Regions from separate parts of the Pseudoalteromonas sp. APC 3893 genome, predicted to be linked through region 2. Evidence: predicted binding sites of a transcription regulator. Region 2 holds the regulator's gene; each other region holds the start of a gene.
The links. Region 2 encodes LexA, which represses DNA repair genes until DNA is damaged. Its sites were predicted from a motif close to TACTGTATNNNNATACAGTA; they were not measured.

Region 1 (5,138 bases), on a different contig from region 2:
GGCACGCTCGATTTCGATAGCAACACATCGAGAATGGTTGACTCACAAGTGCTGGTTGATTTACAAACTGCTTATCGCATTACTGAATCAACCAAAGTATCAATTGGGGTTAACAACTTATTTGACGAAGAACCACCGTTTGCTATTGGCGATGGTGATAGCGACTTGTATGGCTACGCATCAGCAGTGCACAATCCTAGAGGACGTTACATTTACACAAAAGTGTCGTTCTCATTCTAAAAGTAAAGATAACAAAAAACCCGCCTAATTGGCGGGTTTTTTATAGTCAAAATAAAGGTCTAAATTATAGATCGCCTTCGTTTTCAGATAGGAATTTTGCAACCCCTGCAGGGCTTGCGTCCATACCTTTTTTACCTTCAGTCCAACCAGCAGGACATACTTCGCCGTGCTCGCTGTGGAACGCTAGTGCGTCAACCATACGTAACATTTCATCGATATTACGGCCAAGCGGTAAATCGTTAACTACTTGGTGACGTACATTACCTTCTTCGTCGATTAGGAATGAACCACGAAATGCAACGCCAGCTTCTGGGTGCTCAACGTCATACGCTTTACAGATTTCGTGTTTAACGTCTGCAACTAGTGCATATTTAACTTCACCGATACCGCCGTCTGCAACAGCTGTCTTACGCCATGCGTTGTGCGAGAATTGTGAATCGATTGAAACACCGATTACTTCAACGCCACGCTTTTGAAACTCTTCATAACGCTTGTCAAAAGCAATTAGTTCAGAAGGACATACGAAAGTGAAATCGAGTGGGTAAAAGAAGATAACTGCTTTTTTACCTTTGATTGTTTCGTGAAGATTGTAGCTATCTACGATCTCGCCGTTACCTAGTACTGCTGCAGCGGTAAAGTCTGGTGCCTGGCGGCCTACTAATACACCCATTTTATTCTCCAAATATTTAGGTTTATTTCTAATTGCTTACGCAATGCTTGCTTTATTATGGGATCTAAAAATTAAATACCAAGGGCTAGCACGCATAATTGTCGAAATATTTTAGGGGTAATCAGAACAAATAGACAATCAGATTTTCAAATCACAGCAATCGAAAATATAGAATACTTAAATACGCAGCAATCACGCAGTAAACACGCACAAAAAAACCTGTAAAAACAGGCTTTTTATTCTTTAATGCTTTGATAGTTAATCCATAATATCTTCTGGCATATCACCGCGAATTTCTTGCCAAATTTCACCTGTCTGGTGACCATATTTACGCATCATAGAAATAGCGCCATCATGCTCTCGGTTTTCAGCTAAAGTCGTCAAGTCTTTATAAAATTGACGTGCTAGCTGGCGAGTGCCGGGATCTGAAAAGTAATGGCAACCAATTTTGGAGTAAAAGCCTTTAAAGCCATTTAAAATTAGTACGTATATACGGTTGTTACCTGCAACCGCTAATTCGTGATGAACTTTATAATCATAATCGGCAAATGCTTGCGCGCTGTCTTCTAACTCATCACTTTGTGAGAGTATTTCAATGACACGCTCTGGCGCTAGTTTAATTGCAGCACGCGTATAGATTGCACTGATATTAGTACGTGCAGAAAGCAGTTGATCAGTAAGCTCTGGCATTTTGTCTTCATCAAGACGAGCGAGTGTTTCAAGAATATTTAAGCCAGATGTTTCCCAAAAATTATTTACTCGTGTGGGTTTACCATGTTGAATTGTTAACCAACCATCACGTGCTAAACGCTGCAGCACTTCACGTAATGTAGTACGCGTAACACCGATTAGCTCTGATAACTCGCGTTCAGCAGGAAGTATAGAGCCTGGAGGGAAATCACCATTCCAGATTGATTCAACAATATACTCTTCTGCAAATCCAGCTGGACTTTTCGCTTTAAAAATTCTCATTCAATTCCCACTCGAGTTATCAATATTACTTCACTTAAACACTATTAACTGACTGATTGTACCAGACGAAGCAAAACTAACAAGTAAAGTAACTCAGAACTCAGCTATTTTTCAGGTTTGTGCAATGCAGATAATAAATAGCCAATGAATTAGAACATAACAAAACCTAGACAAACGCATACACCCACATTTAATAAAGCAAATTTAGTAAACTTTACATGATTTTAAGCACTCCAGTAAGGTTTATCCTTGCACCTTGATTAATGACTAAGCCATAATCTCACTATAAAATAGTTAAACGGAACTCTTATGAATTGGTTAGCAAATTTAGCACACAAACGTACGCCTTGGGTTTTATTAGCATTGACTGCTTTTACATTTGAAGTTATTGCTTTATTTTTCCAATATCAAATGGGCTTAGAGCCTTGTATCATGTGTATATATCAACGCACAGCGATGCTCGGGCTATTAATCGCGGGGATTATTGGAGCGATTAATCCTAGTAACATACTAATACGTATTACTGCATTCACTAGCTGGGCTGGTGCGAGTATTTGGGGATTTTTATTAGCCCGTGAACATATTGATATGCAAACAACAACCGACCCATTCGCATTTAGCTGTGAATTTGAGCCTAACTTTCCCGTGCCATTACATGAATGGATCCCACAATTTTTCGCTGCAACAGGTGATTGCGGTAATATTGATTGGCAATTTTTAGGTTTAAGTATGCCCGCGTGGATGGAAATTATCTTTGGCTTGATCAGCTTAGTTTTAATCGTGGTTGTTTTTTCACGCCTAATGATTAAGAAGAGCGTCTAATGTTTGCGTTTTTTTCAAGCCAAGTTAAGCAATTGCAGCACCTTAAAGTACGTCAACGCCAACACATAATTGCAGTTGCATTATCAATGCTTTCACCACTGCAAAAAATCAGCTTACGTATTGTCAAGTTGCTGTTACTCACACCTGTATTCGCCTCGCTTATTTATATTGAAGGTTGGTTAATGTTAGCTGCTTTATTAGTAGCAGGTTTAAGCTATCCGTTATTAACCACGCCCGTTGAAATTGCATTTGCCAAGCCTTTTATAGCCGATGCATTAAAGCTACAAGAAGGGAAACAAGGCGAATATTAATTCGCCTTATATTCTAAAGTAATTAACCTGTAACTTAGCTATAAGCTTAGATTTTAATTTTGCCGTCTAACTTTGCCAGCAATTTATCACCAATGCCCTTCACGTTCGTTAAATCTGCAACTGATTTAAATTCTCCTTGTTTTGTACGATAGTCAATAATAGCGCGCGCCTTTGACTTACCAATACCAGGTAACTGCATCAGTTGCTCTACACTGGCTTTATTTACATTGATACTCTCAAGCTTTTTTACCGCCTGACTAGCTGGTGCAGACTTAGTATCACTCGCATAACTTGGGCTTATAAAACCTAAACAGACTAGTACAACTACTAAACTTAGTAACTTCATGTTTTCCTCCGTGATATCCATACATGGACTCAATTAATAGTAAATGTTTACGACACCCTTTTAAGCAATATAAAAACCATTAGGTACTAAAAAAGTGTGACTCTATAAATAAAGTAAAGAGCAATTACTTTGTCAACTGTACCTATAATAAAAAATAAAAAAGTTAACTTGCAAATACGCCCGCAAACAATTACTGTATATAAAAACAGTAATCAATATCAGTGCGTTAATTCACACTAAGCAAATTGGCAGGAGAGATCATGGCTGTTGTTGTTAAATATGTTGTAGAAAGAAACGGAGTCGAGCGAATGACGTTTACTACTAAAAAAGAAGCTGATGCGTATGACAAAATGCTCGATATTGCAGAATCACTTGAGGTAATGCTCGAAAAAGTGGATGTACCATTAAGCGAGCAACAAATTGAATCTTTAGCGCTTGAAATCGCAAAAAGCAAAGATGATTTCATCAATGTATTAAAAGGCGCAAAAGAACCTGTAAACAAACCTGCTGCAAAAACAAAGAAAGACACAGCTAATGTAGCCGATTTAAAAAACGCAGAAGATAAAGCGTAATAGAACTTAATTCGGGTAATAAAAAAGGAGCTATTAAGCTCCTTTTTTTATTACCCCAAACCACCTTGGAATGATTAGGGAATAAATCTTACTTTTACAGTGACTTTTCTACATCATCAAATAAAGTAGTAATTTCATTACTTGGAGCAGGTGTCGCTAAGCTTACGACTAAAATGGCAATACTTGAAAGAATAAAGCCAGGTACAATTTCATAAATAAGGCTACTGAGTTTTTCACCATCAATTGTTATAGGCGCATAAATCCAGACCAATACGGTTATAGCACCCACTAGCATACCGGCAAGTGCACCAGCAAAGTTCATTCGTTTCCAGTACAGGCTAAATAATACAAGTGGACCAAATGCGGCACCAAAACCAGCCCATGCATTACTGACTAAGTCTAATATTGAACTATCGCGATCATACGCTAAGTAGATTGCACATAGCGCGACAATGGCAACGCTAATACGCCCTACTGTTACCAGCTCGGTGTCACTTGCCTCTTTACGTAAGAAGGTTTTATAAAAATCTTCAGTCAATGAACTTGAACTAACCAATAACTGAGACGAAATCGTACTCATGATAGCAGCCAAAATTGCTGCTAATAAAAAGCCTGCAATTAATGGATGGAATAGCAGCTCTGACAAAATCAAGAAAATCGTTTCAGGATCGTCAACAACAATATTATTTTCGTAGGTATAAGCTGCACCAAATAAACCAGTGCCTACAGCACCAATGGCGGCGATTATCATCCAGCTCATACCAATGCGACGAGCAGTCGGCATATCTTTTACACTACGTACAGACATAAAACGTACAATAATATGTGGTTGACCAAAATAACCTAAGCCCCACGCCATCGCCGAAATAATTCCCAGAGCTGAGCCTGCACCTATCCAGTTAAGCATATCTGGATTAACACTGTGCAACGTAGACTCTAATGGTTGCTCTAGTAATGAATAAGCGACTGTCGGTACCAATATTAATGCAACAAACATAATACAGCCTTGTACAAAGTCGGTTAAGCTTACTGCTAAGAAACCACCAAACAAGGTGTATAAAACAACCACGCCTGTTGTTATGTAAAGACCCATTTCATAGCTCAAGCCAAACGAGCTTTCGAATAACTTACCGCCAGCAACCACGCCCGAAGAAGTATAGAGTGTAAAGAACACAATGATCACTACCGCTGATACCACACGGAGT
Region 2 (5,138 bases):
CAATGAAAAAAATAATAGCGATATTTATTAGCGGCTTAGCTTTTCCAAGTTATGCAGCTATAAACCATCAAGTTGAAGTGGGATTTACAGATTTAAGCGGGTTAGATAAAGCATTTCTAGGCGCGAGGTATCGTTATTTTAATGATGATTTGGACGCCTTATCGGGCCCTCAAGAGTTGAAAAGCCATTTGCATCGAGTGAGTAATGTCGCTATCGGCGGGTTTGCTAATGATAACCTGTATTATATTACCAGTGATGCGACTTATTATTGGCAGCATGGCGTTATTCTGGCGGCTGGTGTACAGCATGTGGATGATGATAGCGGTATTTGGCAATCAGATAGTTCTTTGCTCAATGCATCGATAGGTAATCAAATAAACGATCAATTGCAAATTGGCTTAACTGCTTTTTATAGTCGGGTGGAAGAAACACGTCACTTTTATCCAAGCGAGGAGCTAACTTCGGTTGAGTGGAGTTATGCGCCTTACATTCGCTGGACTAATATCAATAATAATCAAGGCTGGGATATAGAGGCAAAGCAATTGGCAGGGCGGTATCGTTACATCCAAGGCCGAGCAGCGTATTACGTTAATCAAGACTGGTCTGTTGGCGTAGTTGCTAACGTACATGGGCGAGGCGATCGAGATGATAATTATGAGTTGCAAACACAGTATTGGTTTAATGAACATATAGCGTTGAAGTTTGGTTTAGGCTCATCTTTGAAATCTGATGATGGTTTAAATAGCGCTACTTTATTGCTGAGTACCAGATGGTAATCAAGAAGGGTTAAAGCTAGCGAATTTAAAATTTGCGATTTTCAAATAACTGTATATACTCACAGTTAAATGTACTGTATGGAAAACCAGTTGTATGCGCCCATTAACGAATCGTCAAGCTCAAATTCTTGAATTAATCAAAGTGTTTATCAAAGATACTGGCATGCCACCTACGCGTGCTGAAATTGCGCAAACTTTAGGTTTCAAAAGCGCTAATGCTGCCGAAGAGCACTTAAAAGCACTGGCTAAAAAAGGTGTTATTAAAATGAAGCCGGGTGCAAGCCGCGGTATTCAGCTGGTGGAAGAAGATGAGCCAGAGCAGCTCGGATTACCATTAATAGGCCGAGTAGCAGCGGGTGAACCTATCTTGGCGCAACAACATGTTGAAAGCCATTGCCAGATTGACCCTTTAATGTTCAAGCCTGCCGCTGATTTTTTATTGCGTGTACAAGGCATGAGTATGAAAGATATTGGCATTATGGATGGTGATTTACTTGCGGTGCATAAAACCCAAGTTGCTGAAAACGGCCAAGTAGTGGTAGCGCGTGTTGATGATGATGTAACTGTAAAGCGCCTAGAAAAAGCCGGGCGTAAAGTTTTGTTGCACGCCGAAAATGAAGAGTTTTCTGCAATTGAAGTAGACTTAGAGCATGAGTCTTTTAATATTGAAGGGCTTGCAGTCGGTGTGATCCGTAATGCTGATTGGATGTAAACCTATTTTGCACCAAATTGGTGATATTTGGTGCTTTCACTTTTATATTTTTATTTAACTGCTAGTTTTAGCACTTGTCTGTAGCTACTAAAGCTCTATATAAGCTAGATACCTCCTGCTTTTAGCCATTTCTTTCCTCACCTGAATTTAAAATAACGCGCTGATTTTGTATTGTTATTTTTGCACCAAAATAGAATTTTATTTGCACTAAAACTTGCTAATTGTTCATTTTTTAACTAATTGGTTAATACACTGTGTTAACGACTGATCTTTTGGGGCCTTGCTGCAATTTATTGTTGCATGCGAAGAGATTAATTTAACCAGTTACAATAAAAATAACGAATTGGCGCGAAAAAAGCAGTGCCGCCTTTTCGCTTTGCGTTAGCAATAGCATCAAAAGGAGCCGTCACATGGGTAAACTGAGCTCTACCTTGTGCCTTATATTATTTATGCTGCCGCAGCAATTATTGGCAAATAGTCAATTTAATATGCGCGAAGGTGTAACCGATATAAGTAATAATGTTTATCAACTGCACATGACAATATTTATAATTTGTTGTGTGATTGGGGTGATTGTTTTTGCCGTTATGTTTTGGGCTTTAATACATCACCGCAAATCAAAAGGGGCGATACCTGCCCAATTCCATGAAAGCACCAAGGTTGAGATACTTTGGACTGCGATTCCGTTTGTCATTCTAATTGCAATGGCAGTGCCTGCGACAAAAACCTTAATTGCGATGGAGGATGCCAGCAAAGCTGACATTACCATTAAAGTGACAGGTTCTCAGTGGAAGTGGCATTATGAATATATGGGGGAAGACGTTAGTTTTTATTCAATTTTATCAACACCGAACGACCAAATTGCCAACCAAGCCGATAAAACAGATACCTACCTACTCGAAGTTGATAAACCTTTAGTTTTACCAATCAACAAAAAGATTCGCTTTTTAATGACATCGGATGACGTTATTCACTCATGGTGGGTGCCTGATTTTGCAGTTAAAAAAGATGCCAACCCTGGGTTTATAAACGAAACATGGACCAAAATTAACGAAGAAGGTATTTACCGCGGCCAGTGTGCTGAGTTATGCGGTAAAGATCATGGCTTTATGCCTGTGGTGGTTGAAGCGAAGTCTGAGCAAGATTTTGTTAATTGGTTAGCCGATGCCAAGCAAGCTAAACAAAAAGCGGCTGCCGCAGATGCAGCATTGATGGATCAAACCTTATCTAAAGAAGAATTAATGACCTTAGGTGAACAAGTTTATATGGCCAGTTGTGCAGCGTGCCATCAACCTACCGGTATAGGGTTACCTGGCGTCTTCCCGGCGCTTAAAAATAGCCCTGTGGTATTGGGAGATGTTAATGAGCATATTGATGTCGTAGTTCATGGTCGCCCGGGCACTGCAATGCAAGCATTTGTAAAACAACTATCGATAAAGCAACTTGCGGCGGTTGTTACCTATAAGCGTAATGCATGGGGTAATGACACGGGTGATGTGGTTCAACCTAGCCAAATTCAGGCTTTGATTGATGCAACTGCGGAGGCTAAGTAATGAGTAGCATAACAGACGAAAATAATAACGGCGCTGCGCATCACGATGCTGGACATCATCACTGCGCAACTGGGTTTAAGCGTTGGCTGTTTACGACTAACCATAAAGATATCGGGAGCTTATATCTAATATTTTCACTGACCATGTTTTTGATCGGTGGTGCCATGGCGATGGTGATCCGTGCTGAATTATTTCAGCCAGGATTACAATTAGTTGACCCGCACTTTTTTAATCAAATGACCACAGTCCATGGTTTGATAATGGTGTTTGGTGCTGTCATGCCGGCATTTACTGGGCTGGCAAACTGGATGATACCCCTGATGATTGGTGCGCCAGACATGGCATTACCGCGAATGAATAACTGGAGCTTCTGGATTCTACCATTTGCGTTTTTGATTCTATTAGCATCACTATTTATGCCAGGTGGTGGCCCCGCTTTTGGCTGGACTTTTTATGCCCCGCTGTCTACGACTTACAGTAATGACAACACGGCTTTATTTGTATTCGCCGTTCACATTATGGGCATTAGTTCCATTATGGGGGCAATCAATGTGATTGTTACCATAGTGAATATGCGCGCCCCTGGTATGTCTTGGATGAAGTTACCGTTGTTTGTATGGACTTGGCTTATTACTGCGTTTTTATTGATTGCGGTTATGCCTGTTTTAGCAGGCGCTGTGACCATGGTACTAACAGATAAATACTTTGCCACTAGCTTTTTTGATGCGGCCGGTGGCGGTGATCCGGTGATGTTTCAGCATATATTCTGGTTCTTTGGTCACCCTGAAGTGTACATAATGATCTTACCTGCCTTTGGCATCATATCGACCATAGTGCCTACCTTTTCACGGAAAAAACTATTTGGCTATGCCTCGATGGTTTATGCCACATCATCAATAGCATTACTAAGTTTTATTGTGTGGGCACATCATATGTTTACCACGGGTATGCCTGTGGCTGCTGAATTGTTTTTTATGTATTCAACCATGTTGATATCGGTACCTACAGGGGTAAAAGTATTTAACTGGGTGGCGACCATGTGGCGAGGCTCAATAAGCTTTGAAGTGCCTATGTTATTCAGTATTGCGTTTATTGTGTTGTTCACTTTAGGTGGCTTTTCAGGGCTGATGCTAGCAATTACACCGGCTGATTTTCAGTATCATGATACCTATTTTGTTGTGGCGCATTTCCATTATGTACTTGTTACTGGCGCGGTCTTTTCAATCATGGCTGGGGCTTACTATTGGCTGCCAAAATGGACTGGAAATATGTTTAATATCACCTTAGCCAAATGGCATTTTTGGCTGTCTTTGGTCAGTGTGAATGTATTGTTTTTCCCGATGCACTTTGTTGGTCTTGCGGGTATGCCAAGGAGGATCCCAGATTACGCGCTGCAATTTGCTGACTTTAACGCCATTATTAGTATTGGTGGGTTTGCCTTTGGCTTATCACAACTGCTGTTTGTTGTGGTGGTTTTTAAATGTGCCAGAGGCGGCGAGAAAGTACCTGCGAAGGTGTGGGATGGGGCGCAAGGGCTAGAGTGGGAAGTTGATTCTCCTGCGCCATATCATACCTTTGACACACCACCGGAGATCAAGTAATGAATCACGCACCTTTGTTTAAGCGCTTAGTTTTAATATGCCTTGGCATGTTTGCCTTCGCGTTTGCTTTGGTGCCTTTATACGATGTTTTTTGTGATATCACCGGGCTTAATGGTAAGCCTTCTCTTGAGCAAGCGAAGCAAAGTACGCAAGTTGTTGAGTCACGCCAAGTTGATGTTAGCTTTACCACTCATGCACAAAGTGGTGCGCCATTTGAGGTGCAATCACAAGAGTACAGCGTGGTCGTAAAACCCGGTGCAATGCGCGAAGTGTTGTTTAAAGCAAAGAACCTCAGTAATGAAAACAAAGTCATGCAAGCGGTGCCTTCAGTATCGCCCGGAAAGGCTGCCAAATATTTACATAAAATGGCCTGCTTTTGTTTTGATCAACAACCATTAAAAGCTGGTGAGGAAGTGGAATTTAAGTTGCTTTTTTATGTTGATACCGCGCTGCCCGATGAAGTAGAAGAACTCACTTTGTCATATACCGTGTTTGA
Region 3 (5,138 bases), on a different contig from region 2:
ATGATTGAATTTGAGGCCTTTATCAACGATGCGTTTGTGTTTTCTCAACGCTCCGACGGCTTAATCGTATCAACACCAACAGGTTCAACTGCTTATTCGCTTTCTGGTGGTGGACCAATTTTAACACCTGAACTTAACGCGATTTCATTAGTGCCGATGTTTCCACACACTCTTTCAAGCCGCCCATTAGTGGTTGATGCTGATAACGAAGTGCGACTAAAGCTGAGCTTAGAAAATACCGATAGCCTGCAAGTAAGTTGCGACAGCCATGTGGTTTTAGCTGTACTCCCAGGCGATGAAGTAGTCATTAAAAAGGCGGATAAAAAACTGAGATTAATTCATCCTAAAGACTACTCTTATTATCACGTTTTACGAACTAAGCTTAATTGGGGTAGTCGTTTGTATTAATCTTATTGCACTTACCCATACTTTAGAGCAAAATATCAAAAAATAGTATAAATACCTTAAATGGGAAATAAAGCCGATATGACGTACGTTGTATTTTTAGCTTTGCTGTTATTAATTACATTATTAGGTACCTACCTTGTTATTGAAAACAATCGCCGCAAAGCACGCGAAGCCGAAAAACGACTGTTTAACAGTAGAGTGGCCGAAGTTACGACTCACTTAAAATCAAAGCTAAACGAGTTTTGCGCAGCAAAAATTATAAAACCAAAATATATAGCCCGCATTCAGGTGATTGCCAGTAACTTTTTTGTTGTGCAACCACACACAGATGAAAACTTACTATACCTAGAGCGCATTGTTGATTCACTCATAAACACGGTTAATAGTGAACTGGCAAAAACCTACGTGACCGGTGAGCGTGGTCAGTTATCAGAACAACTGTCGTTATTTGTGGCCGAGTTGCCGTATGGCGGTATTGAGTACAACCGTACATTTTATTATGAAATACTCCCTTCTCTTATAAAAACCTTGGAGTCAGCAGAGCTTAGCGGCAATGGCGATGACTACATCACAACAACGGATAATAACAACGACTCAGCAGAACAAAATAACAGCATACATAGTAATATTGCATAACGGGTTGGGTGAGCAATTCACCCTGCACTAATGATTTAAAAGTTATCTATATTACTCAACTACCTATTACAGTTTCTCCTGCCACATTTAGCCCTTCCACTGTTCATTGCCCTTTCTACTATGTGTATAAAATTTGAATTAATTTAAAAATTTAATTTGCAAAAACCCAAAACACTGTATAAATTAACAGTCAATTAGCTGGATGGATAAACAGTATGTTAATTGGATTAGAAATAAAAAACTTCGCAATTGTAAGCAACCTCAGCACTGAATGGCACAGTGGCATGACAGCAATAACCGGTGAAACCGGTGCCGGTAAATCGATTGCTATCGATGCCCTATCTTTATGCCTAGGAGAACGTGCAGAGGCCTCAGCCGTTCGCCCTGGTACAGAGCGGGCAGAAATCTGCGCTCAATTTGATATCACCGCATTACCTAATGCAGTGCAATTTCTAGAGCAACATTTACTTTCCAATGACGACAATGAATGCTTGCTACGCCGCGTTATTTGTAAAAATGGCCGTAGTAAAAGTTATATTAATGGCAGCCCTGTCACGGCAGCTCAATTAAAAGAGCTTGGCCAACACCTTATTTCAATTCATGGTCAACATGCTCATCAGCACCTGTTAAAAGCGGATCATCAACTGCATTTGCTAGACGCTTATGCTGGGCATATTGAACTTGTTGATGCTGTGCGAAGTAAATATCGACATTATCAAAGTTTACAAAAAGAGTTCACTGCGCTTGAACAAGCCCAGCAACAGCAAGCTGCGCAAAAACAGTTACTGGAATATCAAGTAGCTGAATTAGACGAGTTTGCTTTACAACAAAATGAATTCAGCGCTATTGAAGCTGAACATCACAAATTAAGCCACAGCCAAACGATTCTTGAGTCTTGTCAGCGAGAGTTGCAGCACTTGTACGAAAGCGACGAGCAAAATGCGTGTTCTATTTTACAACACAGCGCCCAAAAATTTGCTGAATTAGCGCACTACGATGCAAATTTGTCTGGTGTGGCAACCTTGCTAGAAGAAGCGGCTGTTCAAGTAGAAGAAGCCAGCCGCGAAATCAGAAACTACGCCGAGCAAACGGAGCTTGACCCTAACCGCTTAGTTGAGGTTGAAGAGCGTTTAAGTGGCGCCATGGATCTTGCTCGCAAACATCATATTAAACCAGAAGAGCTGGTTGATTTTCACCAATCAATTAGCCAAGAGCTTGACTCAATAAGCCACAACTCTGACAGGCTCGAGCAGCTAGCACAAGAAATTGAAGACGCACTTAGTACATATCAATATGCCGCTGATGAATTAAGTGAAAGCCGCTTGCAAGCTGCAATGACATTAAACACCTTGATCAGCGCTAGTATGGCAAACTTATCTATGGAGAATGGCCAATTTGAAATAGCCCTAAAAAAAGAGCCAGAGCGTGCGCCTAATAGCCTTGGTTTTGACTCTATTGCATTTTTAGTATCAACCAACCCAGGGCAACCGCTACAGCCTTTATCTAAAGTAGCATCGGGTGGTGAGTTATCGAGAATTAGCTTAGCGATACAGGTTATTATTGCGCAAAAAGTGACAACACCGACCCTGATTTTTGATGAGGTAGATGTGGGTATTTCTGGCCCAACGGCCTCAGCGGTAGGAAAATTATTACGTCAACTGGGTAAATCAACCCAAGTTATTTGCGTTACTCACTTACCGCAAGTGGCAAGTTCAGGGCATCAACAATTTTTTGTTGCCAAAGAAATCGCCGATGGCGAAACGTTTACCCATATGCAGAGTTTAAATAAAAATGGTCGTATTGATGAAATTGCCCGCTTGCTCGCCGGCGATAACATTAGCAAAATGGCCCGGGCAAACGCTAAAGAGCTTATTTCTGCCCACGGTTAAGCTCAGTACTTTGTTTAATAACTCATAATGAATAGACGAAAATGATAAATAACACCACACTCAAAACTAGCGCGATCACGTTTGCCTTCGTGCTTTTAACCGGCTGTAAAGACTATATTCAACAATCAAGCGCGCTCACGGCCATAAATTGGCAACCATTTATAACGCTGTCATTTATTTGTATTTTGCTCACTCCAATCCTGAGTTTACTGCTCTTTGGTTTTAGCTTTTTTAAACATTTAAAGTTTAAAGCCAATCTGCAACGCTTTTTACATGGCTCGTTAGTGTTAATGTTAGCGCTTGCATGGTTAATCGAGCTAAACACCACTAACAGTGCACAGAGCCGCTTTAATTTAGTGAGCACCTTAATTGCATTAACAGTGCAAATGAGCGTGGTGTTATTTGCTTTTATCTCGTTAAACAAACAACAAAAGCTACATAATAGAGCAAAGAATTTTTTGTAATCTTTTATGTACAGACAAATATAAATACATTTAATTTACAAAATTGACACATATTAAAACACCGCTTACACTCAATAAAAATTAAAATCACGGAGTGAATGATGAACGCAACTCTTGCAAAAGTAACCCAACTAAAAACAAGTTACGCAACAATACAATTAGGCGCTGCAAAAGCTGATGGACGTTTAACGTTAACTGAGCATTTACTCCACTTTGAAGCCCTTAATAAACAGTTAAACTTAGGTAGTTACGCCATTAAACGCGACACCATAGCACGCGTTGAAAGATGCACAGCAAAAGCCGCAGGCATAATACCTATCAGCAATTCTGGTATTAAAATCACCACCACAGATAAACATTGTCTAGAATTTATCATCGCAGAACCCGATGCTTGGCTACAAAGCTTGCAAGCTAGTCATTAATAAGGTTAAAGGTACGAGGGGCTAGGCAATAGGCGCTAGGAAGCCACATTTAGCTCAGTGTTTAATTTATCACCGTAGGTTGGGTTGAGTGCAACGAAACCCAACAATCAATATTAAAATTTTAGTTACTGCTTAAGCCGTGAAGCAAACGCTCTTCCACTCGCTTGGACACAAATGATTTAGAGCTTAGGGGTGGCTTGGTGCCATAATCAAACATTCAGAGATAACTCGTTTCTGCCCCAAAACGTGTTTAGACGAATTACTAAAAAGAGCGAATTTCGGCCATTCAAAATTGCTTTTCTATTTTATCAAAGTATATTGCTTGCATATTCAGGAAAGCGACCCAATCGCTCGTTTTTGTCTTGAGACAAAAGCTAGAACAACTGCATTTTAGTAGTAATGGCAATTAGTTAAGAAGTTTGCTACAAATGAGTGATTCAGAAAAACGAGCGACGCTGTGGTAGAAAAACGTTAGCCCTAGCATGCGACTAAGGAATTATAATTAAGAATGATTAAAGATATACCTACTAGCTCTGAATTTAATTCTGCGGCAAAGGCTCAGTTTGATTTTGCGTGGGATATTGTAATCTCGTTTTTGTTAACCCTAGATGATGCCGGACGCTATTCTGATATAGATGAAAGAAATGAAATTGCCTTCTGGGAGACGGCGCGACAGAGAATATTGACTGCGCTAATTATAGTTCAGCAAGGTGTAGAGCTATCGTTAAAAGGAAAGCTTGTTTCAATTAGCCCATATCTTCTTATTGCAGGTAACCCGAGTGACTGGCCAAAAGATCCAGACGGTTCTGGTGTTAGCTTCTCTGATTTCAGAGCATTAGATGCACAAGATTTGATAAAGGTACACAATACTGCCTCAACTTCTCAGCTTGATGGTGATTTCGTAAACCTATTTGAAAAGGTTAGAAAACTTAGAAATAAAGCAATGCATACTGTCGATAGAGAGTTAAATGTATCCGCGCAGGATGTTGTTACCATATTACTTGAAGTGCATGAGCATCTATACCCTAGTGATAATTGGGTTTCAACACGAAGGGACTTTCTCTTTGAATCACCTGCTACTCATGTGCATTTCGATACCGATCATGTGAACGGGCTCATCGCTAAAGAGTTTCTGACGGTTTTCAATTTCTTGACACGATCTCAGATAAAAAGGTTTTTCAAAATAGATAAACGACAACGATTGTATTTATGTCCAGAATGTCATTATGAAAGCGAAAAGTACGAAATGATCGAACCGAAATATGCTGTATTGCAGCCTAATGAGCCAGATTCAGAGCACTTATATTGCTTCGTATGTG

Region 1: a site for LexA is predicted at 3,553-3,572, ahead of QMA12_RS06965 (YebG family protein). Genes of this name have one in related genera too.
Region 3: a site for LexA is predicted at 1,217-1,236, ahead of recN (DNA repair protein RecN). Genes of this name have one in related genera too.

The regions. Positions count from the first base shown of each region.
Region 1 is NZ_JASDCD010000003.1:201,579-206,716, forward strand. Features, by position in the region: gene QMA12_RS06935 (TonB-dependent receptor) at 1-240, shown strand, start outside; gene QMA12_RS06940 (peroxiredoxin C) at 305-910, opposite strand; gene fadR (fatty acid metabolism transcriptional regulator FadR) at 1,169-1,882, opposite strand; gene dsbB (disulfide bond formation protein DsbB) at 2,192-2,704, shown strand; gene QMA12_RS06955 (hypothetical protein) at 2,704-3,015, shown strand; gene QMA12_RS06960 (ComEA family DNA-binding protein) at 3,062-3,361, opposite strand; gene QMA12_RS06965 (YebG family protein) at 3,622-3,933, shown strand; gene putP (sodium/proline symporter PutP) at 4,028-5,138, opposite strand, start outside.
Region 2 is NZ_JASDCD010000005.1:68,009-73,146, forward strand. Features, by position in the region: gene QMA12_RS08870 (hypothetical protein) at 3-776, shown strand; gene lexA (transcriptional repressor LexA) at 871-1,488, shown strand; gene coxB (cytochrome c oxidase subunit II) at 1,899-3,041, shown strand; gene ctaD (cytochrome c oxidase subunit I) at 3,041-4,642, shown strand; gene QMA12_RS08890 (cytochrome c oxidase assembly protein) at 4,642-5,138, shown strand, end outside.
Region 3 is NZ_JASDCD010000019.1:28,922-34,059, reverse strand. Features, by position in the region: gene nadK (NAD(+) kinase) at 1-408, shown strand, start outside; gene QMA12_RS17425 (hypothetical protein) at 487-1,044, shown strand; gene recN (DNA repair protein RecN) at 1,260-2,933, shown strand; gene QMA12_RS17415 (hypothetical protein) at 2,975-3,397, shown strand; gene QMA12_RS17410 (hypothetical protein) at 3,496-3,819, shown strand; gene QMA12_RS17405 (hypothetical protein) at 4,328-5,138, shown strand, end outside.